DNA from 3 places in the Streptomyces sp. NPDC048172 genome. Region 3 is predicted to be linked to each of the others. Evidence: riboswitches for the same ligand, from Rfam matches in the RefSeq annotation. Region 3 holds a riboswitch; each other region holds the start of a gene.

Region 1 (10,439 bases), on a different contig from region 3:
GAAGCAGGCCCAGGAGGCCATCGCCGAGCAGGCCACCCGCGTGGGCATGCCCTACGTGAACCAGCGCTGGCTCGGCGGCATGCTGACCAACTTCTCGACGGTCTACAAGCGTCTGCAGCGCCTCAAGGAGCTGGAGCAGATCGACTTCGAGGACGTGGCCGCCTCCGGCCTCACCAAGAAGGAGCTGCTCGTCCTCTCCCGCGAGAAGGCCAAGCTGGAGAAGACCCTCGGCGGTATCCGCGAGATGCAGAAGGTGCCCAGCGCCGTCTGGATCGTGGACACCAAGAAGGAGCACATCGCCGTCGGTGAGGCGCGCAAGCTCAACATCCCGGTCGTCGCGATCCTCGACACCAACTGCGACCCGGACGAGGTCGACTACAAGATCCCGGGCAACGACGACGCGATCCGCTCCGTCACCCTGCTCACCCGCGTGATCGCCGACGCCGTCGCGGAGGGCCTCATCGCCCGTTCGTCCGGTGGCTCCGGCGAGGGCAAGGGCGAGAAGGCCGCCGGCGAGCCGCTGGCCGAGTGGGAGCGTGAGCTCCTGGAGGGCGAGAAGGCGGAGAAGGCCGAGGCCGCCGCCGAGACCGCCGAGCGTCCCGCCGAGGCCTCCGAGGTCAAGGACGAGGCCGCCGCCGAGGCCGAGGTGCAGACCTCCGCCGAGACCGAGAAGGCCGCGGACGCCGAGCAGGCCGTCGCCGAGCAGGCCGACGAGAAGCCCGCCGAGCAGGCCTGACCGTCAGCCCGTTCCGGGCAGAGGTTTCACGGTGATACGGCGGGGGCCGGGTGCCCCCGCCGTACACCCGTGAAGCGCCCCGGTCTGTCGCAGACCGATCCCACCTCATCGACTTTTCGAGAAGAGATTCACAGACCATGGCGAACTACTCCGCCGCCGACGTCAAGAAGCTCCGGGAGCTCACCGGCGCCGGCATGATGGACTGCAAGAAGGCGCTGGACGAGGCCGAGGGCAACGTCGACAAGGCCGTCGAGATCCTGCGCGTCAAGGGCCAGAAGGGCGTCGCCAAGCGCGAGAGCCGTACGGCCGAGAACGGCGCGGTCGTCGTCCGTATCGCCGACGACAGCACCGCCGGTGTGCTCGTCGAGCTGAAGTGCGAGACCGACTTCGTCGCCAAGGGCGAGAAGTTCGTCGCCGTCGCCGAGGCCATCGCCGCGCACGTCGAGGCGACCTCCCCGGCCGACATCGACGCGCTGCTGGCCTCGGAGATCGAGTCCGGCAAGACCGTCCAGGCGTACGTCGACGAGGCCAACGCGAGCCTCGGCGAGAAGATCGTGCTGGACCGCTTCGCGCAGTTCTCCGGCGCGTTCGTCGGTTCGTACCTGCACCGCACCAGCCCGGACCTGCCCCCGCAGGTCGGCGTGCTGGTCGAGCTGGACAAGGCCGACGCGGGCATCGCGAAGGACGTCGCGCAGCACATCGCCGCGTTCGCGCCGAAGTACCTGTCCGAGGACGAGGTTCCGGCCGATGTCGTCGCCAACGAGCGTCGCATCGCCGAGGAGACGGCGAAGGAGGAGGGCAAGCCGGAGGCCGCCCTTCCGAAGATCGTCGAGGGCCGGGTGAAGGGCTTCTTCAAGGAGAACACCCTCCTCGACCAGCCGTTCGCCAAGGACAACAAGAAGTCCGTCCAGAAGGTTCTGGACGAGGCCGGTGTCACGCTGAAGCGCTTCGCCCGCTTCCGCGTCGGCGCCTGACGGCCCCCTGACGTATCCCGCAGGCCGGTTCCGTACACCGGAACCGGCACGGGCCCGATAGGGTCGGGCACAGGGCAGTTGTGACGAGGAGGCCATTGCCGTGATGGGAACCCGCGAGGATCCGACGGCAATGGCCTCCTTCGTATGTGCACGAGGAGATCTCCATGAGCAATGACACCGACAAAGACGGCGACCGTCGGCGGCGCTTTCTGCTGAAGCTTTCCGGCGAGGCGTTCGCCGGTGGAGGCGGGCTCGGTGTCGACCCAGACGTCGTGCACAAAGTGGCCCGGGAGATCGCCTCGGTCGTCCGGGAGGGGTACGAGGTCGCCGTGGTCATCGGCGGCGGCAACTTCTTCCGCGGCGCCGAGCTCCAGCAGCGCGGCATGGACCGGGCGCGCTCCGACTACATGGGCATGCTCGGCACGGTGATGAACTGCCTCGCGCTCCAGGACTTCCTGGAGAAGGAAGGCATCGACTCCCGCGTGCAGACCGCCATCACCATGGGCCAGGTCGCCGAGCCGTACATCCCGCTGCGCGCCGTGCGGCACCTGGAGAAGAGCCGCGTGGTGATCTTCGGTGCGGGCATGGGCATGCCGTACTTCTCCACCGACACCACGGCGGCCCAGCGGGCGCTGGAGATCAACGCCGAGGTGATGCTGATGGGCAAGAACGGCGTCGACGGTGTCTACGACTCCGACCCCGCGCACAACGCGTCGGCCGTGAAGTTCGACGCGCTGGGGTACGACGAGGTCATCACCCGCGACCTCAAGGTCGCGGACATGACCGCGATCACCCTGTGCCGCGACAACAAGCTGCCGATTCTCGTCTTCGAGCTGCTGGCCGAAGGCAATATCGCGCGGGCGGTCAAGGGTGAGAAGATCGGCACCTTGGTCAGCAACCAGGGGACCCGGGACTGACCCGGTACGGGGATGGACAACAGCCTGCCGGTCGGACACCGTGCAGGAATCAGGGCACTGCGGGGGCCGGAGCCGTACCGCGGCGCGGTTCCCCGCGTCATCGCCCCGGATGAAGCAGTCAGGCTCATTCATCGAACCAGGAGCACGTGGTGATCGAAGAGACCCTCCTCGAAGCCGAGGAAAAGATGGAGAAGGCGGTCGTCGTCGCCAAGGAGGACTTCGCCGCTATTCGCACCGGCCGTGCGCACCCGGCGATGTTCAACAAGATCGTGGCGGACTACTACGGCGCGCTCACGCCGATCAACCAGCTGGCGTCGTTCTCGGTGCCGGAGCCCCGGATGGCCGTGGTGACCCCGTTCGACAAGAGCGCGCTGCGCAACATCGAGCAGGCCATCCGTGACTCGGACCTGGGGGTGAACCCGTCCAACGACGGCCACATCATCCGGGTGGTCTTCCCGGAGCTGACCGAGGAGCGCCGCAGGGAGTTCATCAAGGTCGCCAAGACCAAGGGCGAGGACGCGAAGATCTCGATCCGCAGCGTCCGCCGCAAGGCCAAGGAGACCCTGGACAAGGCCATCAAGGACGGCGAGGTCGGCGAGGACGAGGGCCGGCGGGGCGAGAAGGAGCTGGACGACACCACCACGAAGTACGTCGCGCAGGTGGACGAGCTGCTCAAGCACAAGGAATCCGAGCTGCTCGAAGTCTGACGGGCGCCGAAGCCCGAGCGTCCGCCGTCCACGATCCGAGGTCCAAGGCCGAAGGCTGCAATCTGTGAACGACTCAACCTGGGGAGCGCCGCCACCGAGCGCGGGGTACTGGGGCCCTCCCGACCAGGGGCCCGCCGTGTCCGGAGCGGCTCCTCCGCGTGACGCCGGGGCGCCTGCCGGGCACGACGTAGGCGGCGATGTGTCGCAGACTCGGCCTATGCCCATTGTGTCCGACCCAGGTGACTCCGGCGGTCCGGAGGAGCGCCCGCGCTTCCATGACGAGCGCTTCCGTGACGAGCCGGAGGGCCGCGGCGCCCAGGAGCCCGCCCCCGCCACCGCCCCCGCGCCCGCTCCCGAAGAGGACAGGGGGAAGAAGAGGGCGGGCCGTGACCTGCGTGCGGCCATAGGGGTGGGCCTCGGCCTGGGTGTGGTGATCCTGGCCTCGCTCTTCCTCTACAAGCCGGTCTTCGTCGGCGTGATCGTCGTCGCCGTCGTGGTGGGCCTGTGGGAGCTGACGTCGCGGCTGAACGAGCGCAAGGGCATCCGGGCCCCCCTGGTGCCCCTGGCGGTCGGCGGCGCCGCCATGGTCGTCGCGGGCTATGTGCGGGGCGCGGAGGGCGCCTGGGTGGCCGTGGCGCTCACGGCGCTCGCGGTCCTGGTGTGGCGGATGACGGAGCCGCCCGCGGACTATCTGCGGGACGTGACGGCGGGTGTGTTCGCCGCGTTCTACGTGCCGTTCCTGGCGACGTTCGTCGCGCTGATGCTCGCGGCGGACGACGGGCCGTGGCGCGTGCTGACCTTCCTGATCCTCACGGTCGTCAGCGACACCGGCGCGTACGCGGTGGGCTGGCGGTTCGGTACGCACAAGCTCGCCCCCCGTATCAGCCCCGGGAAGACCCGGGAGGGCCTGGTCGGGGCTGTGGCGTTCGCCATGGCGGCGGGGGCGCTGTGCACCCAGTTCATGATCGACGACGGGAGCTGGTGGCAGGGGCTCCTGATGGGGCTCGCCGTCGCGGTCACCGCGACCCTGGGTGACCTGGGCGAATCGATGATGAAGCGGGACCTGGGCATCAAGGACATGGGCACCCTGCTGCCGGGGCACGGCGGCATCATGGACCGCCTGGACTCGCTGCTGCCGACGGCGCCGGTGGTGTGGCTGCTGTTCGTGGTGTTCGTCGGCGCGGGCTGAGTCCCGGGCCGAGTCCCAGGCGGTCGAACGGCTGAGCGGAACGAATGCCGTCGATCGTCTGCGACACTGGTGAGGTTATGCCTGCACCCGGAGAACTGACTTTCGTCGCCCCCCGCGGGGTCAAGAAGCCGCCGCGGCACCTTGCCGATCTCACGCCCGAGGAGCGCCGCGAGGCCGTCGCAGCGGCGGGCGAGAAGCCCTTCCGCGCCAAGCAGCTCTCGCAGCACTATTTCGCGCGCCTGGCGCACGCCCCGGAGCAGTGGACGGACATCCCCGCGGCGGCCCGGGAGAAGCTCGCGGCGGAGCTGCTGCCCGAGCTGATGACCGTGGTGCGGCACATCACGTGCGACAACGACACGACCCGTAAGACGCTGTGGAAGCTGCACGACGGGACGCTCGTCGAGTCCGTGCTGATGCGGTATCCGGACCGGGCGACGATGTGCATCAGCTCGCAGGCGGGCTGCGGGATGAACTGCCCGTTCTGCGCCACCGGGCAGGCGGGCCTCGACAGGAACCTGTCGACGGCCGAGATCGTGCACCAGATCGTCGACGGCATGCGCGCCCTGCGCGACGGGGAGGTCCCCGGCGGCTCCGCGCGGATCTCGAACATCGTCTTCATGGGCATGGGCGAGCCCCTCGCCAACTACAAGCGGGTCGTCGGCGCCATCCGGCGGCTGACCGACCCCGAGCCCGACGGGCTGGGCATCTCCCAGCGGGGCATCACCGTCTCGACGGTGGGTCTCGTCCCGGCGATGCTGCGCTTCGCCGACGAAGGCTTCAAGTGCCGCCTCGCGGTCTCCCTGCACGCCCCCGACGACGAGCTGCGCGACACCCTCGTACCGGTCAACACCCGGTGGAAGGTGAGCGAGGTCCTGGACGCCGCGTGGGAGTACGCGGCCAAGTCGGGCCGCCGCGTCTCCATCGAGTACGCGCTGATCCGCGACATCAACGACCAGGCGTGGCGGGCCGACCTGCTGGGCCGGCTGTTGAAGGGCAAGCGGGTCCATGTGAACCTGATCCCGCTCAACCCGACGCCCGGTTCGAAGTGGACCGCGTCCCGCCCGGAGGACGAGGCGGAGTTCGTACGGACGCTGGAATCGCACGGTGTGCCCGTGACCGTGCGGGACACCCGGGGGCAGGAGATCGACGGCGCGTGCGGCCAGCTCGCGGCGACCGAGCGCTGATCCTGGCTGATCCCGGCTGATGCCTGACTGATATCGTTCGAACAGGGTCACGTCATGGTGGCCTGACAACCTCACAGCCGACAGGGGAGCGCTCACAGCGCTGAGAGTGCGGCCGTCCGTGCGCGGGACAGAGCATCGCGTGCGGCGCCGCAGACCCTCGAACCTCGCCCGGGTCATGCCGGGTAGGAAGTCGATGCACACGATGAAGAAGCACGCGCGGCGCGCCGCTGCCGCCACCACCGCCGTCCTCGCTCTCGCCCTCGTCGCCACCGGCTGCGGCGGCTCGGGCAGCGGAGACGACTCCAAGACCGTCACGCTCGTCACCCACGACTCCTTCGCCGCCTCCAAGAAGGTCCTCAAGGACTTCACGGAGAAGACCGGCTACAAGGTGAAGGTCCTGCGCGGCGGCGACGCCGGGTCGGCCGTCAGCCAGGCCGTCCTCAACAAGGACCATCCGCAGGGCGACGTCCTGTTCGGCGTCGACAACACCCTGCTCTCCCGCCCCCTCGACAAGGGCGTCTTCGCGCCGTACGAGGCCAAGGGACTCGGCAAGGTGCCCGAGGAGCACCAGCTCGACGCGGGCAAGCACCGGGTCACCCCCGTCGACACGGGCGACATCTGCGTCAACTACGACCGCGCCTGGTTCGAGCGCAAGAAGCTCGCGCCGCCGCGCACCCTCGACGACCTGGTCAAGCCCAAGTACAAGAACCTCCTGGTCACCGAGAACGTCGCCAGTTCCTCGCCGGGCCTCGGCTTCCTCCTCGCCACCGCCGCCAAGTACGGCGACAAGGACTGGCAGGGCTACTGGAAGAAGCTCCGCGCCAACGGTGTCGAGGTCGTCGACAGCTGGGAACAGGCGTACAACGACCGCTTCAGCGGCTCCCGCGGCGGCAAGGGCAAGGGCGACCGCCCCCTCGTCGTCTCCTACGCCTCCAGCCCGCCCGTCGAGGTCCTCGGCAAGAAGCCGCAGCCGAAGCAGGCGCCGACCGGCATCGCCAAGGACACCTGCTTCCGGCAGACCGAGTTCGCCGGGCTGCTGAACGGCGCGAAGAACACCAAGGGCGGCAAGGCACTGCTGGACTTCCTGGTCAGCAAGGAGTTCCAGGAGGACATGCCGCTCCAGATGTTCGTCAACCCCGTCCGGAAGGACGCGGCGCTGCCGGAGCTGTTCACCGAGTACGGCGAGAAGATCGACGACCCGGCCACCATGGCCCCGGACCGGATCGCCAAGAACCGTGAGCAGTGGATCAAGACATGGACCTCGCTCGTCGTGAAGTAGCCGCTCCGTCCCGGCCCCGGCCCCGGCGGGACGTCCGCGGCACCTGGACGCGGCTGGGACTGATGGCCGTGCCCGCCGTGTTCTTCGCGGTGTTCTTCGCATGGCCCGTGGCCGCGATCGTCGGGCGGGGGCTGCGCGAGGGAGGGCACTGGCACACCGGGCGCGTGGGGCAGGTCCTCACCGACCCCGACGTGCTGCACGTGCTGTGGTTCACGCTGTGGCAGGCCCTGGCCTCCACCGGTCTCACCCTGGCGCTGGCGCTGCCCGGCGCGTACGTGTTCGCGCGGCTCGACTTCCCCGGCAAGGGGCTGCTGCGGGCCGTGGTGACCGTCCCGTTCGTCCTGCCGACCGTCGTGGTCGGCTCGGCGTTCCTCGCGCTCGCCGGGCGCGGGGGCGTCCTGGACGAGTGGTTCGGGGTGCGGCTGGACACCGGGGTGTGGGCGATCCTGCTCGCGCACGTGTTCCTCAACTACGCCGTCGTGCTGCGCACCGTCGGCGGCCTGTGGGCGCAGCTCGACCCCCGCCAGGAGGAGGCGGCGCGGGTGCTGGGGGCCGGGCGGTTCGCCGCGTGGCGGCGGGTCACGCTGCCCGCGCTGGCGCCGTCGCTGGCCGCCGCCGCGCTGATCGTCTTCCTGTTCACCTTCACCAGCTTCGGCGTCATCCAGGTCCTCGGCGGCCCCCGCTACGCCACGCTGGAGGTGGAGATCTACCGGCAGACCGCCACCCTCCTCGACCTGCCGACGGCCGCCGTCCTCACGCTCCTCCAGTTCGCCGCCGTCGCCGCGCTGCTCGCCGTGCACGCCTGGTCGCTGCGGAAGCGGGAGACGGCACTCAGCCTCGTACCGGCGCAGACCACCGCGCGCCGTCCCCGGGGGCCGTTCCAGTGGGCCGCGCTGTGGGCCGTGCTGGGGCTGACGCTGCTGCTCGTACTGGTGCCCCTCGCCGTCCTCGTCGAACGGGCGTTCAACGGGCCGGACGGCTACGGGCTGGCGTTCTTCCGCGCCCTGGGCGAGGAGTCGGACAGCGCCACGTTCGTCGTCGCGCCCGCCGCCGCCATCGGCAACTCCCTCGCGTACGCGGCCGTCGCCACGCTCATCGCGCTCGTCATCGGCGGCCTGGCCGCCGCAGCCCTCACCCGGCGGGCGGGCAAGCTCGTGCGCGGGTTCGACGCGCTGCTGATGCTGCCGCTGGGGACCTCCGCGGTCACCGTCGGGTTCGGCTTCCTCATCGCCCTGGACGAGCCGCCGCTGGACCTGCGCGACTCCTGGATCCTCGTCCCCCTCGCACAGGCGCTCGTGGGCGTGCCGTTCGTCGTACGGACCATGCTGCCCGTGCTGCGCGCCGTGGACGTACGGCTGCGGGAGGCGGCCGCCGTCCTGGGCGCCTCCCCGCTGCGGGCCTGGCGGGAGGTGGACCTGCCACTGGTGCGCAGGGCCCTGCTGGTCGCGGCGGGCTTCGCGTTCGCCGTGTCGCTGGGCGAGTTCGGCGCCACCGTCTTCATCGCCCGCCCCGACGCGCCGACCCTGCCCGTCGCCGTCGCCCGGCTGCTGGGGCGCGCGGGGGAGATGAACTACGGGCAGGCGATGGCGCTGAGCACCGTCCTGATGCTCGTGTGCGCGGGCACGCTGCTCGCGCTCGAACGCGTCCGCACCGACAGCCCAGGGGAGTTCTAGATGCTGCGACTGGACGGCGTCACCGTCCGCTTCGGCGCCCGCGTGGCGCTGGACGCGGTCAGCCTGGACGTCGAGGAGCACCACACCGTCTGCGTGCTGGGCCCGAGCGGCAGCGGGAAGTCCACCCTGCTGCGCGTCGTCGCCGGGCTCCAGCCCGCCGACGCCGGACGGGTGCTCCTGTCCGGGAACGACCAGAGCGGCGTGCCGCCCCACAAGCGGGGCGTCGGCCTGATGTTCCAGGACCACCAGCTCTTCCCCCAGCGGGACGTCGGCGGCAACGTCGCCTTCGGGCTGCGGATGCGCCGTACGGACAAGAAGGACGCCGAGGGCAGGGTCGCCGAACTGCTCTCCCTGGTCGGCCTGCCCGGGGCGCAGCGCAGGGCCGTCGGCGCGCTGTCCGGGGGCGAGCAGCAGCGGGTGGCGCTCGCACGGGCGCTCGCCCCGCAGCCGCGGCTGCTCATGCTGGACGAGCCGCTGGGGCAGCTCGACCGCAGCCTGCGCGAACGGCTCGTCGTCGAACTGCGCGGCCTCTTCCACCGCCTGGGCACCACCGTCCTGGCCGTCACCCACGACCAGGGCGAGGCGTTCGCGCTCGCCGACCGTGTCGTCGTCATGAACGAGGGCCGCGTCGCGCAGTCCGGGCCGCCCCTGGAGGTGTGGCAGCGGCCCGCCTCGGAGTTCGTCGCCCGCTTCCTCGGCTTCGACAACGTGGTGCCCGCCACCGTGCACGGCGAACTCGCCGACACGCCCTGGGGGAAGCTGCCCGTCGCCCCTGACGCCCCCGAGGGTGCCGACCGGGTCCTCGTCAGGCCCACCGGCGTGCGCCTCACGGCCCCCGAGGAGGGCCTGCGGTGCACGGTGGAGGCCCGCAGCTTCCGCGGCGGCAACGGCTCCTCCGTGACGGTGCTGCTCCGCCCCGCCGACGGGAACGGACCACGGCTGGAGGCCGCCTGCACACTGCGCGAGGCGCCGGAGGAGGGCGCCGAGGTCGGCGCGGTCTTCGACGCGCGCGACGTGGTGCCACTGGCCGCCTGACGGCCGCTTGACGGCCGCCTGAGACGCGCCCGTACGTACGGGCGTCGTACGTACGCGCGTCGTACGTACGGGCGCGCTTCACGTGCCGTCGCCGCAGCACCTTCGCGTCCGTACGTCCGTACGCTCGTACGTCGGTTCGTCAGTCCGTGTGACCGCGTGGGTCCGGCACCCGGGCGCCGACCCCCGGGTGCCGGACCCGCGTGGTCACACGGCGCGACGTCACAGCAGACCGCGGGACCACAGCAGGACGCGCTCCAGCAGCCGGGTCTCCTCGCCGAGGCGGGCCAGCCACTCCGAGCCGTAGTCCTGCACGGTGCGCGGCATCCGCAGCAGCTCCGTGCGGCCGTTCACCCGTGCCAGCAGCCCCTGCGACGTCAGCCCGTCCAGAGCCAGCCGGATCGACTCCGGGGACAGCTGCTCGTCCGCGCAGACCTTCTCCGCGGCGACGCGCGTGAACGTGCCGCCGAACGCGCTCAGCCGCGCCCACAGCAGCCGCTCCTGCGCCCTGCACAGCTCATGGCTCCAGCCGTGGCAGTGGCGCAGGGTGCGGTGCCTGCCCGGGACCTCGGAGCCGTTGCCGGACAGGCCGAGCGACGAGCCGCCCTCGGAGAGGCTCACCAGCAGCTCGCGGGGGGTGTGCGAGGTGAGCTGGCCCGCCGCGAGGCCGATCGCGAGCGGAAGGCAGTCCAGCCGCAGGCAGATCCTGCCCGCCGTGATCTTGTCCTCCTCGCTGGAGCCCAGGGAC
Region 2 (10,439 bases), on a different contig from region 3:
CGGGCAGGTCACCGCGGTCCTTGCGCGCGTCGGTGCACAGATACAGCCGCGCGTCGGCCAGCCGCTCTCGGGCGCTGCGGGACATGGGACGTTCCCCCCAGGAAGGGGGTGCATGGGCCGGTGAGGCCCATGCACCCCGGTGGACGGTTCTCGGTCGTGCGTCGTACGGGATACGGATCAGACGGCGAGGGCCTGCGCGCGGCGCTTCACCTCGGTCCCCCGGTTCTCGCGGAGGGCGCGCACCGGGGAGCCCGGCAGGGACTCGTCCTCGGTGAAGAGCCACTCCAGCATCTCCTCGTCGCTGAAGCCGTCGTCCTTCAGGAGCGTGATGGTGCCGACGAGGCCCTTCACGACCTTGCCGTCACCGATGAAGTCGGCGGGCACCTGCAGCACCTTGGACTCTCCGTCCTCACCCACGCGCCGGACGGCGATGAGCTGGCCCTCCTTGACCAGCTGCCGGACGCGGGTCACTTCGACGCCGAGCTTCTCGGCGGCGTCGGGGAGAGTGAGCCATGCGGGCACGAGAGCTTCGGTCTTTGCGTCAATCTGGGTCACGGCTCCCAGAGTGCCACCCTCCGACGGCGGTCACTACCGCGCCGCCTTCTTCAGAGCGACGGACGCGTCTGCTACCAGGGCCTTGTCCACCTCGGCCCCGCTCTGGACGAGCTTGCGGCCCTGGGCCAGATCGCGCGGGCGGCCCACCGCCAGCAGCGCCACCAGCCGCTCCCCGCGCAGCCAGCACACGGACCACGCGGCGCCCGCAGGATCGCCCCGCCACACGAGTGCGTCGCCGTCCCGGTGGTGTCCCACGTACTGCACGAAACGGCCGAACTGCTCCGACCAGAAGTAGGGCACCGGGTCGTAGAGCACGCGCTCGGCCGCGCTGTCCGCGTGGCCCTCGGCGACCAGGTTCGCCGCGACCGTACGGGGGCCCTGGAGCGCGTTGTCCCAGTGGTGGATCAGCAGCCGCTCGCCGTAGCGCGCTGAGGGGAAGGAGGCGCAGTCCCCGACCGCGTGGACGTGCTCGGCGGAGGCGCGCAGGCCCGCGTCGGCCAGCACCTCGCGGTGCGCGCCCAGCTCGATCCCCGAGCCCTCCAGCCAGCCGGTCGCGGGCCGGGCCCCGATGCCGACGACCACGGCGTCGGCGGGCAGCCGGGTGCCGTCCGCGAGGACGACGGCGCCCCGCTCGACGGAGGCCACGGCGACGCCCGTACGCAGCTCGGCCCCCGCCTCCTCGTACCAGGCGCGCATCGGCTCGGAGACCTCGGCGGGCAGCGCACCGGGCAGCGGGCGCGGCGCCGCCTCCACGACGGTGACCCGGCAGCCGCGCTCCCGGGCCGCGGTCGCGAACTCCGCGCCGATCCAGCCCGCGCCGACGACCACCACGTCGCCGCCCGCGGCGAGCACGGGCCGCAGCCGCGCCGCGTCGTCGAGGGTGCGCAGCAGATGCACGCCGGGAACGCCCTCGCTGCCGGGCAGCGCGACGGGCTCGGCCCCCGTGGCGACCACCAGCCGGTCGTAACGCACCGGCCCCGCCTCGGTGTCCAGCAGCTGCTCGCCGGGGCGGAGCCCGGTGACGGTGCGGCCCAGCTCCAGCTCGATGCCGAGCGCGGCGAAGTCGATGTCGAAGACCGGGTGCTCGGCCGCCTCGCCCTTGCCGAGCAGCACCGCCTTGGACAGCGGCGGACGGTCGTACGGCGCGTGCGGCTCGGCGCCGATCAGCCGGACCGGCCCCGGCCACCCCTGCTCGCGGAGCTGCACGGCGGTCTGCACCCCCGCCATCCCGGCCCCGACGATCACGACTCTCTGCTGCTTCTGACTGTCGCTCACACGATCACTCTAAGCCGGACTCCCCGCGCCGGAGGCGCCGCAGTACGCTGGGGCGGACATACGCGGGAGCCCGGACGTACCGGGCTGAGAGGGAGGCTGGGCGGCCTCCGACCGTCCGAACCTGATCCGGGTCATACCGGCGAAGGGAGCTGCGTTCTTCCCATGCGCGTCACACCCCACTCCCCCTCCCCCTCCCCCTCCTCCTCCCCCGACGTCGCCGTGCTCGGCGGCGGGCTCATCGGCCTGGTCACGGCCTGGCGGGCCGCGCGGCGCGGGCTGCGCGTCGCCGTCGTCGACCCGGCGCCGGGCGGCGGCGCGGCCCAGGTGGCCGCCGGGATGCTCGCCGCCGTCACCGAGCTGCACTACGGCGAGGAGACGCTGCTCGCCCTCAACCTCGCCTCGGCACGCCGCTATCCGGACTTCGTCGCGGAGCTGGAGGAGGCGAGCGGCCAGGAGACCGGCTACCGCGCCTGCGGCACCCTCGCCGTGGCGCTCGACGCCGACGACCGCGCCCATCTGCGCGAACTCCACGCGCTCCAGCTCCGCTGCGGCCTGGAGTCGGAGTGGCTGACCGGCCGCGAGTGCCGCCGTCTCGAACCGATGCTCGCCCCCTCGGTACGGGGCGGGCTGCGCGTCGACGGCGACCACCAGGTCGATCCGCGCCGCCTCGCCGCCGCGCTGCTGGTGGCCTGCGAGCGCGCGGGCGTGACGTTCCACCGCGCCTCGGCCGTACGGCTGCGCACCGCGAACGGCCGCGCTACGGGCGCCGACCTGGACGACGGCACGGTGCTCGACGCCGGGCAGACGGTGCTGGCCCTCGGCTCGTACAGCGGCCGTCTGGACGGCGTCCCGCCGGACGTGCTGCCGCCGGTCCGCCCGGTGAAGGGGCAGGTGCTGCGGCTATGGATGCCGCCGTCCCGGTTCGGCCCGTTCCTCTCGCGCACCGTGCGCGCGGTCGTCCGCGGCGGCCACCTCTATCTCGTCCCGCGCGCCAGCGGCGAACTGGTCGTCGGCGCCACCAGCGAGGAGTTGGGCTGGGACACCACGGTCACGGCGGGCGGCGTCTACGAACTGCTGCGCGACGCCCACGAGCTGGTCCCCGGCATCACCGAACTCCCCCTCGCCGAGACCCTCGCCGGACTCCGCCCCGCCACCCCCGACAACGCGCCCCTGCTGGGCCCCTCGGCCCTCCCCGGCCTCCACCTGGCCACCGGCCACTACCGCCACGGCGTGCTGCTCACCGCCGTGACGGGCGACACGATGGGCGCGCTGCTGGAGACGGGCGAACTGCCCGAGGAGGCCCGCGCCTTCGCCCCGGGGCGCTTCGCGCACGAACGTAAGGAGCAGTACGCATGAGCACTGACGGGACCGTGCCTGTGACCGTGACCGTCTCCGTATCCGTGAACGGCGAATCCCGCGCCGTGCCGGACGGCCTCGCCCTCGACCGGCTCGTGGCGACGTTCAGCACCGCGCCCAGCGGGGTCGCCGCCGCCGTCAACGAGGACGTCGTACCGCGCGGCCGCTGGGCGGAGACCCGCCTCGGCGAGGGCGACCGCGTGGAGATACTCACCGCCGTACAGGGAGGCTGACCGCACCATGGCCGACGACGCGCTGACCATCGGCGACACCACGTTCACGTCCCGCCTGATCATGGGTACGGGCGGGGCGCCCAGCCTCGACGTGCTGGAACGGGCCCTGCTCGCCTCCGGCACCGAGCTGACGACCGTCGCCATGCGCCGCCTCGACCCCGGCGTGCAGGGCTCGGTCCTCTCCGTACTGGAGAAGCACGGCATCCGCGTCCTGCCGAACACCGCGGGCTGCTACACGGCGGGCGAGGCCGTCCTCACCGCCCGCCTCGCCCGCGAGGCCCTCGGCACGGACTGGGTGAAACTGGAGGTCATCGCCGACGAGCGCACCCTGCTCCCCGACCCGGTCGAGCTGCTGGACGCCGCCGAGACGCTGGTCGACGACGGCTTCACGGTCCTTCCCTATACGAACGACGATCCGGTGCTGGCCCGGAAGCTGGAGGACGCGGGGTGCGCGGCGATCATGCCGCTGGGCTCCCCCATCGGCTCGGGCCTGGGCATCCGCAACCCGCACAACTTCTCCTTGATCACCGAGCGGGCAGGTGTCCCCGTCATCCTGGACGCCGGTGCCGGCACGGCCTCCGACGTCGCGCTCGCGATGGAGCTGGGGTGCGCGGCCGTCATGCTGGCCTCGGCGGTCACGCGGGCCCAGGAGCCGGTGCTCATGGCCGAGGCCATGAGGCACGCGACCGATGCCGGGCGCCTCGCCTTCCGGGCCGGCCGCATCCCCCGCCGCCACTTCGCCGAAGCGTCGTCGCCGGTAGAGGGCACGCCCTCTCTCGACCCCGAAAGGCCTGCTTTCGGCTGAGCAGGGGCTGCCCCTTGCTGTGCATTGCAGCCTGCGGGTGCGCCGTGGCCGGTCGCGCAGTTCCCCGCGCCCCTGGCGGGGTGCCCCTCGCGGCGCGTAGCATTCCGCGGGCTTCGCCGTGGCTTGGCGCGCAGTTCCCCGCGCCCCTGAAGCCGCCCCTTCGGGGCGTGCTTCGGGGCGCAGCCTGGCCGCGCAAAGCGCCCCGGAGGGGCGCTTCAGGGGCGCGGGGAACTGCGCGGCCGGCCACAGCGCGCTCGCAGACTGCGACGCACCGCAAGGGGCTGCCCGGGCTCAGTCCGGATGCCGGGCAACGTCACCGTTCGGCTCCAGCAGGGCACCGCACGAACCCGAAGGGCATCGCGACTCGTAAACTCTCCGCAATGGACACCACCCTCAAGGATCCGCTGGTCGGCAAGGTGCTCGACGGGCGATACCGCGTGGACGCGCGTATCGCCGTCGGCGGCATGGCCACGGTCTACCGCGCGATGGACACACGCCTGGACCGCGTGCTGGCCCTGAAGGTGATGCATCCCTCTCTCGTGGCCGACGACACGTTCGTAGGCCGGTTCATCCGGGAGGCCAAGTCGGCCGCGCGTCTCGCGCACCCCAACGTGGTCGGCGTCTTCGACCAGGGCACGGACGGGACGTACGTCTATCTCGCGATGGAGTACGTCTCCGGCTGCACCCTCCGCGACGTGCTGCGCGACAGAGGCGCGCTGCAGCCGCGCGCGGCGCTCGACATCCTGGAGCCGATCCTCGCCGCGCTCGGCGCCGCGCACCGCGCGGGGCTCGTGCACCGCGACATGAAGCCGGAGAACGTCCTGATAGGGGACGACGGCCGGGTGAAGGTCGCCGACTTCGGGCTCGTACGGGCCGTGGACAGCCAGTCCGGTGTGACGACGGACTCGATCCTGGGCACCGTCTCGTATCTCGCGCCGGAGCAGATCGAGCACGGCGCCGCCGACACCCGCACCGATCTGTACGCGTGCGGCGTGATGCTCTACGAGATGCTGACCGGCGCCAAGCCGCACGCGGGCGGCACCCCGGCGCAGGTGCTCTACCAACATCTGCACGAGGACGTCCCGGCCCCCTCGCAGTCGGTGCCGGGTGCGGCGCACGCGCTGGACGAGCTGGTGGCGCGCGCCGCCGCGCGCGATCCGCGGCAGCGCCCCGCGGACGCCGTCGCGATGCTCTCGGAGACCCGCGCCACGCGGGCCCGCCTGACCGACGCCGAGCTGGACGCCGTGCCGCCGCGCGCGAAGGACGCCGACGCCCAGCAGAAGAAGGAGTCCGGCGGCGACGAGGCCGGTACGTACGTGATCCCGCGCCCGGCGCTCGTCTCCGCCGCCGAGCCGCTGAACGCCACCACCCGGCTCGCCCCGCCCCCGCTCGACCCCCCGCCCGCGCCCCCGGGCGGCCGGGGCCCGCGCGGAGGGCCGCGGCGGCCGCCGCGCTGGGCGCTGGTCGCGGTGGGCGCGCTGCTGCTCGTCCTGCTGGGCGTGGGGATCTGGTACATCAACTCCGGACAGTTCACGCGGACGCCCGCGGTGCTCGACAAGACGCGGGCCGAGGCCACGCGGCTGATCGACGACGAGGGCCTCGACGTGAGGGTCACGTACGACTACAGCGCGCGCGTGAAGCGCGGCCATGTGATCGACACCAACCCGAACCCGGGCGAGCGCATCCGCAACACCGGCACCGTCACGCTGGTCGTCTCGCGCGGCCCGCACGTCGTGAAGGTCCCGGACGTGAAGGGCTCGCCGCTCGCCGAGGCGAAGGACGAGCTGAAGAAGGCGGGCCTGGAGCCCGGCGCGGTCAAGCGGCGCTTCAGCGACAGCGTGCCGCGCGGCGAAGTCGTCACGACGGATCCGACGCCGGGCACCAAGCGGCGCTCGGGGACGGCCGTGGCGCTGTCCGTCTCCAAGGGCGAGCCGCTGGACGTGCCGGACGTCGTCGGTGAGGACGAGAGCGCGGCGCGGGACGAGCTGCGGGAAGAGGGCTTCAAGGTCCGCGTCGCGGCCAAGCGCGTCTTCTCCGAGGAGGACAAGGGCACGGTCGCCCGCCAGTCCCCGGCCGACGGGGCTGTGCGGGAGAAGGGCGCGACCGTCACGCTGACGGTCTCCAAGGGCCAGGACATGGTCGAGGTGCCCGACGTGGAGGACAGCAGCGAGGACGAGGCCCGCACGGCGCTGGAGGACGCGGGGTTCAAGGTGACCGTGCGCAGGCTCTTCGTCAGCGACACGGTCTTCAACCAGTCCCCCGACGCGGGCGAGGAGGCCCCGCGCGGCTCCGAGGTCACCATCTGGCTGCGCTGACCCTCTCGGAGCGCGCTTTCCGGTCGGCTTTCCCGTCGTCACCGGTCGACTGAGCGTGAGCTCCGGGGGTCTCCCGTGTGAGCCCGCGCATAGGGCGCACATCACGTACGAACGGGATTAGTGGAACAGAACCGGACATGCGGCACTTCTGACGTGACGTCATACGCGGTCCACTAATCAGGGTCGTACGTCACACCTTTGATTTACGAATTCGAAGCCTTTAACACTTGGTCTTCGTCGCACGGCGCCGGGATCGAACTCGGCGTTCCTCGCCTTCCCCCGGCTCTGCGACGCAAACCAACGGAAAGGCTCCGCTCTCCCCATGCCCAGCATCTCCGGTTATCTCCGCAACCCCAAGGCAAAGAAGATTTCCGCCGTCGGTATCAGCGCTGCGGGTGCCGCCGCGCTCGCGCTGACGGTCGTCCCCGGCTCCGCCGAGGACGGGGACCACAGCCAGGCCGCGGCGACCATCTCCGCCGAGCCCGTCGCGTTCGCCACGGACTCCGCCTCCGCGAAGCACGAGTCCTCGGTCGCCAAGAAGGACCCCGCCGTGGCCAAGCAGGAGGCCGACGAGGCGCGCAAGGCCGAGGCACGCAAGGACGCCGCCGCCAAGCGCGAGGCCGAGCGCAAGGCCGAGGAGGCCCGCAAGGCCGAGGACGCGAAGGCCGACGCCGCGGCCCGGGACAAGGGCGACAAGCCCGCCAGCCGCTCCGCCAAGCGCGCCCCCGCCAAGCCCAGCTACCCCGACAACCTGGACGGCTGGATCCGCGAGGCCCGCTCGATCATGAAGAAGCACGGCATCCCCGGCTCGTACGACGGCATCAAGCGGAACATCATCCGCGAGTCCGGCGGCGACCCGAACGTGTCCAACGACTGGGACATCAACGCCAAGAACGGCGTGCCGTCCAAGGGCCTGCTCCAGGTGATCCAGCCCACCTTCGACGCCTACCACGTCAAGGGCACCCCGAAGAATCTGACCGACCCCGTCGCCAACATCGTCGCCGCCTGCAACTACGCGGCCGACCGGTACGGTTCGATGGACAACGTCGACTCGGCATACTGAAGCGTGTGACCGCAGAACAGACGAAGCGACAGCGCAATCCCATTGGCGGCCATGTCCCCGTAGCCGGGGGTCTGGCCGCCAATGGCATTTCCTATGCGCGGGAAATAGCGGCGGAGACGGTTCAGGTCTTCGTCGCCAATCCCCGTGGCTGGGCCACCCTCCCGGGAAAACCGGAGCAGGACGAGAAATTCCGCGCCGCCTGCGCAGAGGAGAATCTTCCCGCGTACGTCCACGCGCCGTATCTCATCAATTTCGGCTCGGACAACGAGGCGACGGCCGCCAAGTCCGTCTCCTCGATGCGCCATTCGCTGCGCAGGGGCCGGGAGATCGGCGCGCTCGGCGTCGTCGTGCACACGGGCTCGGCGACGGGCGGACGCGCCCGGGAGACGGCGCTCGCGCAGGCGGGCGAGCTGATGCGGCCGCTGCTGGACGAGCTGACGCACGACGACGACCCCTGGCTGCTGCTGGAGCCGACCGCGGGCCAGGGCGCCTCCCTCTGCTCGCAAGTGCGCGACCTCGGCCCGTACTTCGACGTCCTCGGCCACCACCCCAAGCTCGGGGTCTGCCTCGACACCTGCCACGTCTTCGCCGCCGGGCACGACCTCGCGGCCCCGGGCGGCGTACGGGACACGCTGGACGAACTGGTGGAGGTCACCGGACCCGGGCGGCTGAAGCTCATCCACGCCAACGACTCGAAGGACGTCGCCGGCGCCCACAAGGACCGGCACGCGAACATCGGCGCGGGCCACATCGGCGAGACCCCGTTCGCCGAGCTGCTGGCCCACCCGGCGACCGAGGGCGTCCCCCTGGTGATCGAGACCCCGGGCGGCAAGCAGGGGCACGCGGACGACGTGGCACTGCTGAAGAAGCTCCGCTGAGCCGTCTCCGCACACCACAGGAATACCCCGCTGGGGTATATCGTTGACCTCGCAGCACGCCAGGAGTCGCTCCGTTCCGCGAGGTGTCGCACATGTCCCAGCACCACCACGCCCCCGCGCAGCACGACCACGGCGGCCACGGGCCCGTCTCCTGGGCCATGGCCGCCAGGGCCACGCTGCACTGCCTCACCGGCTGTGCCATCGGCGAGATCCTGGGCATGATGATCGGCACAGCCCTGGCCTGGCACAACGCGCCGACGATGGCGCTCGCGATCGCCCTGGCCTTCGTCTTCGGCTACAGCTTCACGATGTACGCCGTGCTCCGCGCCGGGCTCGACCTCAAGTCGGCCTTCAAGGTCGCCCTGGCCGCCGACACGGTCTCGATCCTCGTCATGGAGATCGTGGACAACGGCGTCATCCTGGTGACCCCGGGCGCGATGGACGCCCACCTCACGGAGTGGCTCTTCTGGATCACGCTGGCCGTGGCCTTCGCCATCGCCTTCGTGGTGACCACGCCGGTCAACCGCTGGCTCATCGGCAAGGGCAAGGGCCACGCGGTGGCCCATCGGTACCACTGACTACAACTCGGGGCCGTCTCCCGGCTCCTCCTGGTAGGAGTAGCGCTGCTCCTGCCAGGGGTCGCCGAGGTTGTGGTAGCCGCGCTCCTCCCAGAAGCCCCGGCGGTCCGCCGTCATGTATTCGATGCCGCGGACCCATTTGGGCCCTTTCCAGGCGTACAGATGGGGCACGACGAGACGTACGGGGAAGCCGTGCTCGGCGGTGAGGAGTTCGCCCGCGCGATGCGTCGCGAACACCACGTTCTCCGCGGCGAAGTCGGCGAGCCGCAGATTCGAGCTGAAGCCGTACTCGGCCCACACCATCACATGGGTGACGTCCGGCGCGGGCGGTGCCAGCTCCAGGACCGTGCGGGCGCGCACGCCGCCCCATTCGGCGCCCAGCATGCTGAACTTCGCGACACAGTGCAGGTCAGCGACCACCGTCTCGTACGGCAGAGCGGTGAACTCCTCGTGCGCCCACGACCGCTTGTCGCCGTCGGAGGTGGCCCCGAAGACCCGGAAGTCCCAGCGGTCGGGCTTGAACTTCGGCACCGGTCCGTAGTGCGTCACCGGCCAGCCGCGCTGGAGCCGCTGCCCGGGCGGAAGCTCCGGTTGCTCCCCTTCGCGGCTTTGCGGTTGACCCATGTCTCCATGGTGACAGACCGACAGGGGTGCTTCTTACCGCCCCCTCACCCTTCACTCACAGTCGTAAATCCGGGCAAATTCGGTAAGCCTGCACTTACTGGACCAGCGCGCGGAAGCGGTGCGAGGATGCGCGGGCGCGCGCAAGCATTCGCACATTCCTGCCCCCTGGAAGGAGCCCGCCACCATGCAGGGCGACCCCGAGGTCATCGAATTCCTCAACGAGCAGTTGACCGCCGAGCTCACCGCGATCAACCAGTACTTCCTGCACGCCAAGATGCAGGAGAACTTCGGCTGGCCGAAGCTCGCGGAGTACACGCGGGCCGAGTCGTTCGACGAGATGAAGCACGCCGAGGTGCTCACGGACCGGATCCTGTTCCTGGACGGTCTGCCGAACTACCAGCGGCTCTTCCATGTGCGCGTCGGCCAGACGGTCACCGAGATGTTCCAGGCCGACCGGCAGATCGAGGTCGAGGCCATCGACCGGCTGCGCCGGGGCATCGAGCTGATGCGCTCCAAGGGCGACATCACCTCGGCCAAGCTCTTCGAGGACATCCTCAAGGACGAGGAGCACCACATCGACTACCTCGACACCCAGCTCGAACTGGTCGAGAAGCTCGGTGAGCCGCTCTACATCTCGCAGCTGATCAAGCAGCCGGAATCGTAAGAACCCGCTCCGGCAGAGACTCCACCGGCTCCACGGACTCCACGGATTCCACCGGCTCCAGGGCCGGCTCCCCCTTGTCCATGGCCGCGCGGC
Region 3 (10,439 bases):
GCGTCTCCGGGGGACCCCACTCCGCGAGCCGCTGCTCGACATGGTGCAGGACGCGGGCGTCGAGCCACTGCTCCAGGTTGTGGAAAACCGAGTTTTCCACAGGGGGCGCGGAGGGCTCGGAACGCTGTCCCGACTCGGCGTCGAGCAGGTACGTACGCACCTGACGTGCGACGACGCTGTCGCGGAGGAGCATCGCCACGTTGAGGACGGTGCGCCGCGTGAAGAGCGCCAAGTGGCGCCCTGTGTGCTTGTCGAGGGAACTAAGCTCCTTGAAGGAGCTTAGTTCGGCGCCGCTCAGCACCCGGTAGCCGTTCGCCTCCAGCTCCTGCCGGTGGTCGACCACGAGGGAGCGGACGGCCTTGATGTCGACGCCGAAGTAGGCGGCGACCATCCGCGTCGTCATATGGAGATCGTCGGGGAGCAGGGTGAGCGTCTTCACCCTGTCCAGCACTTCCGTGCGCCCCGTCATGCTCGTGCGCAGGGTCTCGGACTCCAGCAGGACGCTGTCGTCGAACATCGTGCCCCCTCCAACGGCCTCTTCAGGCCCGTGCGTCGGGACGGCGTCCCGAACGAGCCATCCCCCCGAGGGGAAACGAGTCCGACAGTATGAAGACACGCGCGAATGGTGCGAATGCTTGCTATTCGCGCCCCCAATTGGCGCTCTACAACGCCATCTTGAACCCCAGATGGGACGCCTCGAAGCCGAGGCGCTCGTAGAAGCGGTGGGCTTCGACGCGGGTGGCGTCGGAGGTGAGCTGGACCAGGACGCAGTCCTGGCGGCGGGATTCGGCGATGGCCCACTCGATGAGGCGCGTGCCCAGGCCCGTTCCGCGTGCGTCGGTGTGGATGCGGACGGCCTCGATCAGGGCGCGGGCCGCGCCCCGGCGGGAGAGGCCGGGGATGACGGTGAGGTGCAGCGTGCCGACGGTGCGGCCCTGCTGGACGGCGACCACGAGGTGCTGGTGGGGGTCGCCGTCGATGCGTGCGAAGGCGGTGCGGTACGGGGTGAGGTCGCCGGGCGTCTCGCGCTGGGCGCCGAGCGGGTCGTCGGCGAGCATCGCGACGATCTCGGGTATGTCCTCGGCGGTGGCCCGCCGGACGGTGAGTTCGGGCAGGGCGGGGGACGCCGAGGCGTCTGAGGGTGCGGAGTGCGAGGTCACGCTCGGAGCGTACGCCCCGCACGTCCCTCGGGTCAGGGTTACCTGAGCCGGGGCTGGGGCCGGGCCACGGGACGGCGTGCCCGTGCCGTACGGCCGCGCCGCGTCGGGCCCCAGGGCTTGAGGACGGAGAGGGCGGTCATGAAGAGGTAGGCGCTCAGCGCGACGCACGGCGGGACCAGGAGGTCGACGGGGGCGACGGCCTGCCCGGCCCCGGCGGCGGACACGGCGGAGTCGATCGTCGCGCGGAAGGCGAAGATGCTCGCCGCCGTGGTGACCAGGGTCAGCCAGAACTTGGTCCAGACCCAGCGGTGCCGGGCGAGCCCCCAGTGGGTGCCGAGCGAGAGGATCAGCCCGGTGGCCAGGGTGAGGAGGGAGAGGGGCGCGAGCAGCCAGTCGCCGAAGACCTTCATGGCGCGGTAGCTCCCGGCCGCCGTGGTCGTGGCCGCGGCCGTGTCCTTGCCCGGTCCTGTGCCGCCCGCCGCGGCGCCCGTCACGGCGAGGGCGAGCAGGCACAGGGTGGTGCCGAGCCAGGACGCGGAGGCGCCGACGTGGACGACGAGCGTGGCCCTGCGGGCGGGGCGGGAGAGTCGCTGCATGCCCTCGACGGTCCCGCGCGAGGGCCCTCACGGCGTCTGACGCGGGGAGTATCCGCCGCTGCTCGATGCCGAGTACGCCGAGTACGCCGTACGAGGTCACATGCACCCGGGCACACCCGTACGATCCGGCATATGACGCGACTCCATCTCTTCGACCTGGACGGCACCCTTCTCCACGGATCCGCGGCACCTGTGGAGATCTCGCGGCAGCTCGGGGTCGAGGAGGAGATCCACGAGCTGGAGAGGGCGTTCGCGGCGCGGGAGCTGGCGCCCTCGGAGTTCGCCGTACGGGCGTGCGCGCTGTGGTCAGAGCTGACGGACGAGGTCGTGGCGCGTGCGTTCGACGGGGCGCCCTGGCTGGAGGGGATCCGCGAGGTGTGGGCGGAGATCCGGGCGCGGGGCGAGCGGTGCGCGGTGATCTCGCTCTCGCCGGACTTCTTCGTGCGCAGGCTGCTGGGCTGGGGCGCCGACGCGGCGCGCGCCTCGCGGTGGCCGACGCTCGCGCCGAGTGGGGGTCCGGGCGGGAGTCCGGGCGCCGGTCCGGGCGCCGGTCCGTATCCGCGCGAGCCGGTGGACCCCGCGGGGATCCTCACACCGGCGGCCAAGGTGAAGATCGCGAGGGAACTCTGTGCGGAGTTCGGGATTCCGGCCGCGGAGTGCGTGGCGTACGGAGATTCTCTCTCGGACGCCGAGCTCTTCGCCGAGGTGCCGGTGTCCGTGGCCGTCAATGCTGATCACCACGTCCGGGAGCTGGCTTCGTACCAGTACAGCGGCCGGGATCTGCGGGAGGCGTACGCGCTCGTCAGCCCCGGCATCCGCTGACGAACTCCTCGAAACGGGCGCCGGATGGAACCGCGGACGGGGGTTGTGCGGTGAAGTCATATCGGTATGGTCGACTCCGCATCGTGCTGTAAGGACTTGTGACGGTTTCCTCACTCGGTGTTCTCGGGGGTCGGGTTCGTTCGAACGTAGCGAGGGCACACCATGACCCCTGACGCGGCGCTCATACGCCGCACGATGGAGGAGATCGAAGGGTCGGCTGACGCCGCCACCGCGTACTTCTACGCGCTTCTCTTCGTGCAGTATCCGCAGTTGAGAGAGTTGTTCCCGGCCTCCATGGACACGCAGCGCGACCGGCTGTTCCGCTCGTTGCTGGAGGCCGTGCAGCGGTACGACGACAAGGCCGCGCTCACCGCCCGCTTCGCGGCGCTGGGGCGCGGGCACCGGAAGTACGGGACGCTCCCGGCGCACTATCCGGCGGTCGGCGAGTGCCTGATGGCCGCGCTCGCGCGGTACGCGCCGGGCAGCTGGGGCCCGGAGACCGAGGCCGCGTGGGTGCGGGCCTACACGGCGATCTCGCAGATCATGATCGACGCGGCGGTGGAGGACGAGCGCCGGGCGCCCGCCTGGTGGCAGGCGGAGGTCGTCGCGCACGAGCAGCGGACGCCGGAGATCGCGGTGATCACGGTCCGTCCGGACCAGCCGTATCCTTTCCGCGCCGGTCAGTACACGAGCATCGAGACGCCGTGGTGGCCGCGCGTGTGGCGGTACTACTCCTTCGCGTCCGCGCCGCGCCCCGACGGGCTGCTCACCTTCCACGTCAAGGCCGTGCCGGCGGGCTGGGTCTCGACCGCGCTGGTGCACCGGGCGCGCCCCGGCCATGTGCTGCGGCTCGGGCCGCCCACGGGTTCGATGACCGTCGACCACGCGGCGGAGAGCGGCCTGCTGTGCCTGGGCGGCGGCACGGGCATCGCGCCGATCAAGGCGCTGGTGGAGGACGTGGCGGGCCGGGGCAGACCGCGCCCCGTCGAGGTGTTCTACGGCGCGCGCACCGACCTCGACCTCTACGACCTGGACACCCTGCTGCGCCTCGACGGGCGCTACGACTGGCTGTCGGTGCGGCCCGTGGTCGCCGCCGGGCGGGCCTCGGTGCCGTCGCTGGCGGGACAACTGCCGGACGCGGTACGACGGTACGGGCCGTGGGCGGCGTACGACGGCTATCTGTCGGGGCCGCCCGGGCTGATCCGGAGCGGCTGGGACGCGCTGGTGGGACTGGGTATACCGGCCCACCGCATACGGCACGACGCGGTCGACGAACTGGTGAGCTGATGACGGCTGATGACGGAGGAGGGCGTGAGAGGCGTGGCTGACGCGGATGCGGGGGGGCCGCTCAATGGTCGGCACCGGGCCCCCGGGGCGCAGAACGGATACGGCGGACACAGTGGGCACGGCGGGCTCAACGGGCTGAAAAGGCGCGACAGCTACGGCGTACCGGGTGTCGGTGACGAGGCGGAGCGGGAGCGGCCCGGCAGCGACGGGGAGCACGCGCTCCAGCGGCGCCTGGGCTCGTCCGACCGTGCCGACCGCTTCTACGACGACCAGGTGCTGGACCATCTGAACCCCCGGATGCGGGAGTTCGTGCGCCAGCAGGAGATGTTCTTCCTCTCGACCGCCGACGGCACCGGCGAGTGCGACAGCAGCTTCCGCGCGGGTCCGCCCGGCTTCCTGCGCGTGCTGGACGAACGCACGCTGGTCTACCCCGAGTACCGGGGCAACGGCGTCCACGCCAGCCTGGGCAACATCCAGGAGAACCCCCATGTGGGGCTGCTGCTCATCGACTTCGTACGGGCGCGGATCGGGCTGCACATCAACGGCGGCGCCGAACTCGTCGAGGACGCGGAGCTGCGCGCCGAGGTCTCCGACCTGCCGGAGGACCCGGTTCCGGGGCGGCGGGGGACGCTGTGGGTGCGGGTCACGGTGGAGGAGGCGTACATCCACTGCGCCAAGCACATACCGCACCTCCAGAAGGCCCCGAAGCGCGCCGCGCGCGACTGGGGGACCGACGACTACAAGCGCAAGGGCGGCGACTTCTTCGGCGCCGCGCGCGAGGCGCGGGAACGGCGCGCGGAGGAGAAGCGCGCCGGGACGGAGGAGCGGCCCCCGACGCCGCCCGCGCCCGTGGCGCCGCCAGCACCGCCCGCGGTGCCGCCCGTCGTTCCGGCGGCGGCGCCGGTGGTTCCGCACATGCCCTCCCCCACCCCCACCCCCACCCCGTCACCCTCCCCCGCCCCCGTCTCCGTATGGCAGAAGGAGGCCGAGCGGGCGCTCGCGGAGGCGCAGCGGCGGGGGGAGGAGCAGCGGGAACAGGCACCGTTCCAGGGCTGGTTCGGCTGAGGCTCAGCCGAGGTCGGGCGCGAGGAGTGCCCGTACGCCCTCGATGTTGGCGGAGAGGTAGGCGCGCAGGCTCGGCGGGACGACCTCGACGGAGGCGAGGCCCTCGCGGCTGAAGGGCACGCGCACGATGTCGTACTCGCCGACGGGCTCCTCGACCTCCGGGCCGTGGCGCCGCCCGGGGTCCATGGAGGCGAGGCGGCAGACGAAGAAGTGCTGGACCTTCACGCCGCCGGGCGTCTCGGCCGGGTCGGCGACGGTGTCGACGAAGGCCGGGACCACGTCGACGACCTTGGCCCCCAGCTCCTCGTCCACCTCGCGGTGCAGCGCGTCGACGACGGTGCCGTCCACGCCGGGCTCGACGCCGCCGCCGGGGGTGATCCAGTACGGCGGCTCGTCCGGCTTGGTGCGCTTGATGAGGATCAGGTTCTGGTCGTTGTCGAGGAGGATGGCACGGGCTGTGCGCTTGACGACTGGACGTTCGTCGGTCATGGGTGAGGTCTGGCCCGTCCGGCGGGAGACGAAACGCCAAACGTGCGTGCGTACGCCTCACCAGTGCACGGCGGCGCGCAGCAGCCACTCGTGGGCGCGGGCGATGTGCGGGAGGGCGAGGGTGCCCGCGCGGACGGAGAGGAAGTACGTGCGCAGCGGCGGCATCGCCGGATCGAACAGCGGCACGACGCGGCCGGGTTCCAGGGACTCGTCGCAGAGGTAGCGCGGCAGTACGGCCATCCCGGCGCCCGCGGCCACGCACTCAAGGACGGCCCGCAGGTCGGGGGCGACGAGGGCGCTGGTGTGGACGGGCTCGGCGTCGAAGACGGTGGCCCAGTAGCGGGTGAGGAGCGGCATGCTCTCGTGCACGTCGATCACCGGCACGCCGTGCAGCTGCTGATGCCCCTTGGCGCGGACGACGGAGGCGCCGCCGAGCCGCGCGGCCCAGCGGGGCGCGGCGACCAGGACGTGCTCCTCGTCGCAGAGCGGCGCCGAGTTGAGGAGTTCGCCGCGGGGGCGTGCGGTGCTGAGGGCGAGGTCGTGGTGGCCCGCGGCGAGCCCTTCGAGACTCTCCTCGGCGGAACCGAAGGCGACGCGGAGCGTGACCCCTTGCTCGACGAGGGGCGCGAGCGCCGGGAGCGCCCGTACGGAGGTGAACTCCGGTGGCCCGGCGAGATGCAGGGTGCGTCCGGTCGCCTCCTCGTCGGGCCTGCCCTCGGTGATCGCCACGAGCGCGTCGAGGTGCGGGGCGACCTTGTGCGCCAGCTCCTCCCCCACCGTCGTCGGCGTCACGCCCCGGGCCTGGCGGAGGAAGAGGGGACGGCCCAACTGCCGCTCCAGCGTGCGGATCTGCCCGGTCACGGCGGGCTGCGAGAGCCCCAGCAGCGGGGCGGCACGCGTGAAGGACCCGGCCCTGTGCACCGCGAGGAACGTACGCAGCAGAGCCAGGTCCATGCCTCTTCCGCCTCCGCCGCCGTCGTCACCGAGAGTGCCGCAACGATAAATATCTCGATAGGTCTATGTCGATACTGTGATTGGACACTGACGCACAGTCAACTAGCCTTGGTTGAGCGCTGCTTTCCGCTTACGCATGAGGCGGCGTGGGGTGGCTCGTGCCACGAGGGGGGAGGCACGAGCCGCCCGCTCCCGTGGCCGTGGGAGCGGGCGGCTCGGTGGGGCGCGTGGCGCTCAGCGCTTGTGGTACCAGATGGTGTACTGGTCGTGGTCTCCGTTGCCCTCGCAGTACAGCTTGTCGTACTTATCCCAGTTCTGGACGAGGCCGTCCCACTCCTCAAGCGCGCATTGCGACCTTGAGTCGTACGTCATGCCGCCGGCCACGACCCAGCCCCCGCCCGGCGGAGGGCCGGCGTGCGCGGGGCTGGCGGTCAGCGGGATGGCGATGGCTGCGGCGCCTACGGTGAGAGCGGCGGCGACGCGGGAGCGCCAGGACTTCATGGGTCCTCCATGTGCGAGTGACGTGCAGCTTCCCTGGGCTACAACGGACCCGCGCCGCCAACGGTTCAACAGGAGACGGCTACTCCGCCAGCGGCAGATAGACCCTGTTGCCCGCCGCCGCGAACTCCTTCGACTTCTCCTCCATCCCGGACTCGATCTCCGCCTCCGACAGATCGGCCCCGTGCTGCTCACGGATCTCGTGGGAGATCTTCATCGAACAGAACTTCGGCCCGCACATCGAGCAGAAGTGGGCCGTCTTGGCGGGCTCCGCCGGGAGCGTCTCGTCGTGGAAGGCGCGGGCCGTGTCCGGGTCGAGGGCCAGGTTGAACTGGTCCTCCCAGCGGAACTCGAAGCGGGCGTCCGAGAGGGCGTCGTCCCACAGCTGGGCGCCGGGGTGGCCCTTGGCCAGGTCGGCGGCGTGGGCGGCGATCTTGTATGTGATGACGCCCGTCTTCACGTCGTCCCTGTCGGGCAGCCCGAGGTGCTCCTTCGGCGTGACATAGCAGAGCATCGCCGTGCCCCACCAGCCGATCATCGCGGCGCCGATGCCGCTGGTGATGTGGTCGTAGGCGGGCGCGATGTCCGTGGTGAGGGGGCCCAGGGTGTAGAAGGGGGCCTCCTCGCAGACCTCCTGCTGGCGGTCGACGTTCTCCTTGATCTTGTGCATCGGGACATGGCCCGGGCCCTCGATCATCGTCTGCACGTCGTGGGCCTTGGCGATGCGGTTGAGCTCGCCGAGGGTGTCCAGCTCGGCCATCTGCGCCGCGTCGTTGGCGTCCGCGATGGAGCCGGGGCGCAGGCCGTCGCCGAGCGAGAACGTGACGTCGTACGCGCGCAGGATCTCGCACAGCTCGCTGAAGTGCTCGTAGAGGAAGCTCTCCCGGTGGTGCGCCAGGCACCAGGCCGCCATGATCGAGCCGCCGCGCGAGACGATGCCGGTCTTGCGGCGGGCCGTGAGCGGGACGTAGCGGAGCAGGACGCCCGCGTGCACCGTCATGTAGTCGACGCCCTGCTCGCACTGCTCGATGACCGTGTCCTTGTAGACGTCCCAGGACAGCTCCTCGGCGCGGCCGTCGACCTTCTCCAGGGCCTGGTAGAGGGGGACGGTGCCGATGGGGACGGGGGAGTTGCGCAGCACCCACTCGCGGGTGGTGTGGATGTTGCGGCCGGTCGAGAGGTCCATGACGGTGTCGGCGCCCCACCGGGTCGCCCACGTCATCTTCTCGACCTCCTCCTCGATGGAGGAGGTGACGGCGGAGTTGCCGATGTTGGCGTTGACCTTCACCAGGAAGTTCTTGCCGATGATCATCGGCTCGGTCTCCGGGTGGTTCACGTTGGCGGGGAGGACGGCCCGGCCCGCCAGGATCTCGTCCCGGACGAACTCGGGTGCGAGGTTCTCCCGTACGGCCACGTACTCCATCTCCGGCGTGATCTCGCCCCGCTTCGCGTACGCGAGCTGCGTGACGGCGCCGCCCTCGCGGGCCCTGCGGGGCTGGCGCGGGCGGCCGGGGAAGACGGCGTCCAGGTTGCGGAGGCCGCCGCGTGGCGCGGTGTGCTTGACGCCGTCGTCCTCGGGGCGCAGCTCGCGGCCCGCGTACTCCTCGGTGTCTCCCCTCTGGATGATCCAGTTCTCGCGCAGCGGCGCGAGGCCGCGGCGCACGTCGGTGGTGATGTTGGGGTCGGTGTACGGCCCGGACGTGTCGTAGAGCGTCACGTCGGCGCCGTTGGTGAGGTGCACTCGCCGGACGGGTACCCGGATGTCCGGGCGGTTCCCCTCCACGTATCCCTTGTGCGAGCCGATGGCGGTCTCCGCAGGCGTGCGTGCATCCTGCATGGTCATGTAGACCCACTCCCTACGCCGGCATTACCCGGTAACAGGTTCGGCGGTCGACGCAGCCGTTTCCGTAGGTCCCGCCACGGAGGTCAGCGCCCTCTCAGCCCCGTGCTCGGAGCTCCCGCGATGTGCAAAGGCGTCTCTACGCTAGCGGCACACCGCGCATACTGAACAGCCCGCCCGGACGTTCTTGCGATGATCTGTCGGTGAGCCATTCCCCGCCGCCCCCGCCGCCCCAGTCGCCGCAGCCGCATCAGCAGCCGCATCAGCCGCCGCCTCCGCCGCCCCCGCCGCACCTTCCCAGTCAGCCGCACGGCCACGGGCACAGCCACGCGCACGCCCACGGCCCGCCCGCGCCCGTCTCGCGGCATCTGCGCAAGGTCATCGCCGCGGTGCTCGTGCCGTTCGCCGTCGCGGTCCTCGCCGGGCTCGTCGTGCTCTGGCCGGGCGGCACGCCCGGGCACGAGCACGACCACTCCGGCGTCGGCTTCGACCGGCCCACCTTCCAGGCGAAGGTCGTCAAGCTGGCCGAGGTCGACTGCCGGGACGTCAACGCCCAGCAGCCGCCCCCGCAGCAGGGCCAGGGCGGGCAGGGAGGCCAGGGACAGGGGAGCGGGCCGGGCGGCGAGGGGAAGTCGTCGGGCTCCTGCCAGAAGGCCACGGTCGAGATCTCCGAGGGCAAGGACAAGGGCCACCGCTACACGGAGGTCGTCACGCCGGACGCCACACGGAAGTTCGACGTGGGGCAGAAGGTGGTCGTGGCCTACGCCGAGAAGGCGCCCCGCAATCTCCAGTACACCGTCGTGGACACCAACCGTGACGTGCCGATGGTCCTGCTCGCGGGCCTCTTCGCGCTCTTCGTGGTGCTGGTGGGGCGGCTGCGCGGAGTGCTGGCGCTGGTGGGCCTGGCGGTGAGCTTCGCGGTGCTCACGCTCTTCATCCTGCCCGCGATACTCCAGGGCTCGAACCCCCTGGTGGTGGCCGTCGTCGGGGGCAGCGCGATCATGCTGGCGTCGCTCTACCTGTGCCACGGGCTCTCGGCCCGTACGTCGGTGGCGGTGCTCGGCACACTGATCTCGCTGCTGCTGATCGGGCTGCTGGGCTCGCTCTTCATCGGCTGGGCCCGGCTCACGGGGAACACGGACGACCAGACGGGCCTGGTGCACGGCCTGTACCCGAACATCGAGATCCAGGGCCTGCTGCTGGCGGGGGTGCTGATCGGCTCGCTCGGCGTGCTCGACGACGTGACGGTCACGCAGACGTCCGCCGTCTGGGAGCTGAAGGAGGCGGACCCGGGTGCGAGTTGGCGGAAAATCTACCGTTCGGCGATGCGCATCGGGCGCGACCACATCGCGTCGGTGGTCAACACCCTGGTCCTCGCGTACGCGGGAGCCGCGCTGCCGCTGCTGCTGCTCTTCTCGATCGCGCGCAGCGACGTGTCGATGGTGGCCACGAGCGAGGTGGTCGCCGAGGAGATCGTCCGTACGCTCGTGGGCTCGATCGGCCTGGTGGCCTCGGTTCCGGTGACGACGCTGCTCGCGGCACTGGTGGTGTCCGCCGACCGTCAGCGCCGCGCGGGCCGGAGCGGAACCGGCGCGGCGCCGGAGACGGCCGGAGCGGCGGTTGGAGCGGCGGCTGGAGCGGGGACGGGCGGGGGGACCGGTGGGGGGACGGGGACGGTCCCGGCGGTCACCAGTCGCCGCGGGAGGAGGAGGAAGCCGAAGTGAACCT

Evidence for each region. A riboswitch is a leader RNA that binds a small molecule or an ion and turns the genes downstream of it on or off. The one in region 3 is predicted to bind thiamine pyrophosphate.
Region 1: another riboswitch for thiamine pyrophosphate. It lies ahead of ACGF3A_RS08030 (thiamine ABC transporter substrate binding subunit); the one in region 3 lies ahead of thiC (phosphomethylpyrimidine synthase ThiC).
Region 2: another riboswitch for thiamine pyrophosphate. It lies ahead of thiO (glycine oxidase ThiO); the one in region 3 lies ahead of thiC (phosphomethylpyrimidine synthase ThiC).

Annotation. Positions count from the first base shown of each region.
Region 1 covers NZ_JBIDAT010000001.1:1,731,134-1,741,572, forward strand. Annotated here, with positions in the region: gene rpsB (30S ribosomal protein S2) at 1-736, shown strand, start outside; gene tsf (translation elongation factor Ts) at 874-1,710, shown strand; gene pyrH (UMP kinase) at 1,875-2,627, shown strand; gene frr (ribosome recycling factor) at 2,777-3,334, shown strand; gene ACGF3A_RS08020 (phosphatidate cytidylyltransferase) at 3,399-4,523, shown strand; gene rlmN (23S rRNA (adenine(2503)-C(2))-methyltransferase RlmN) at 4,601-5,707, shown strand; TPP riboswitch at 5,780-5,913, shown strand; gene ACGF3A_RS08030 (thiamine ABC transporter substrate binding subunit) at 5,910-6,986, shown strand; gene ACGF3A_RS08035 (ABC transporter permease) at 6,962-8,659, shown strand; gene ACGF3A_RS08040 (ABC transporter ATP-binding protein) at 8,660-9,694, shown strand; gene ACGF3A_RS08045 (hypothetical protein) at 9,914-10,439, opposite strand, start outside.
Region 2 covers NZ_JBIDAT010000004.1:488,227-498,665, forward strand. Annotated here, with positions in the region: gene thiE (thiamine phosphate synthase) at 1-85, opposite strand, end outside; gene ACGF3A_RS19965 (Rv2175c family DNA-binding protein) at 178-555, opposite strand; gene ACGF3A_RS19970 (NAD(P)/FAD-dependent oxidoreductase) at 589-1,830, opposite strand; TPP riboswitch at 1,883-1,996, shown strand; gene thiO (glycine oxidase ThiO) at 1,993-3,186, shown strand; gene thiS (sulfur carrier protein ThiS) at 3,183-3,419, shown strand; gene ACGF3A_RS19985 (thiazole synthase) at 3,427-4,224, shown strand; gene pknB (Stk1 family PASTA domain-containing Ser/Thr kinase) at 4,605-6,539, shown strand; gene ACGF3A_RS19995 (transglycosylase SLT domain-containing protein) at 6,862-7,602, shown strand; gene ACGF3A_RS20000 (deoxyribonuclease IV) at 7,608-8,480, shown strand; gene ACGF3A_RS20005 (DUF4396 domain-containing protein) at 8,573-9,058, shown strand; gene ACGF3A_RS20010 (sulfite oxidase-like oxidoreductase) at 9,059-9,682, opposite strand; gene bfr (bacterioferritin) at 9,867-10,346, shown strand; gene ACGF3A_RS20020 (bacterioferritin-associated ferredoxin) at 10,327-10,439, opposite strand, start outside.
Region 3 covers NZ_JBIDAT010000002.1:439,124-449,562, forward strand. Annotated here, with positions in the region: gene ACGF3A_RS10545 (restriction endonuclease) at 1-517, opposite strand, end outside; gene ACGF3A_RS10550 (GNAT family N-acetyltransferase) at 663-1,058, opposite strand; gene ACGF3A_RS10555 (DUF2269 domain-containing protein) at 1,199-1,756, opposite strand; gene ACGF3A_RS10560 (HAD family hydrolase) at 1,889-2,578, shown strand; partial or broken gene ACGF3A_RS10565 (globin domain-containing protein) at 2,744-3,865, shown strand; gene ACGF3A_RS10570 (pyridoxamine 5'-phosphate oxidase family protein) at 4,097-4,930, shown strand; gene ACGF3A_RS10575 (NUDIX domain-containing protein) at 4,934-5,419, opposite strand; gene ACGF3A_RS10580 (LysR family transcriptional regulator) at 5,477-6,373, opposite strand; gene ACGF3A_RS10585 (hypothetical protein) at 6,608-6,874, opposite strand; gene thiC (phosphomethylpyrimidine synthase ThiC) at 6,954-8,714, opposite strand; TPP riboswitch at 8,708-8,843, opposite strand; gene ACGF3A_RS10595 (YibE/F family protein) at 8,915-10,435, shown strand; gene ACGF3A_RS10600 (DUF5326 family protein) at 10,398-10,439, opposite strand, start outside.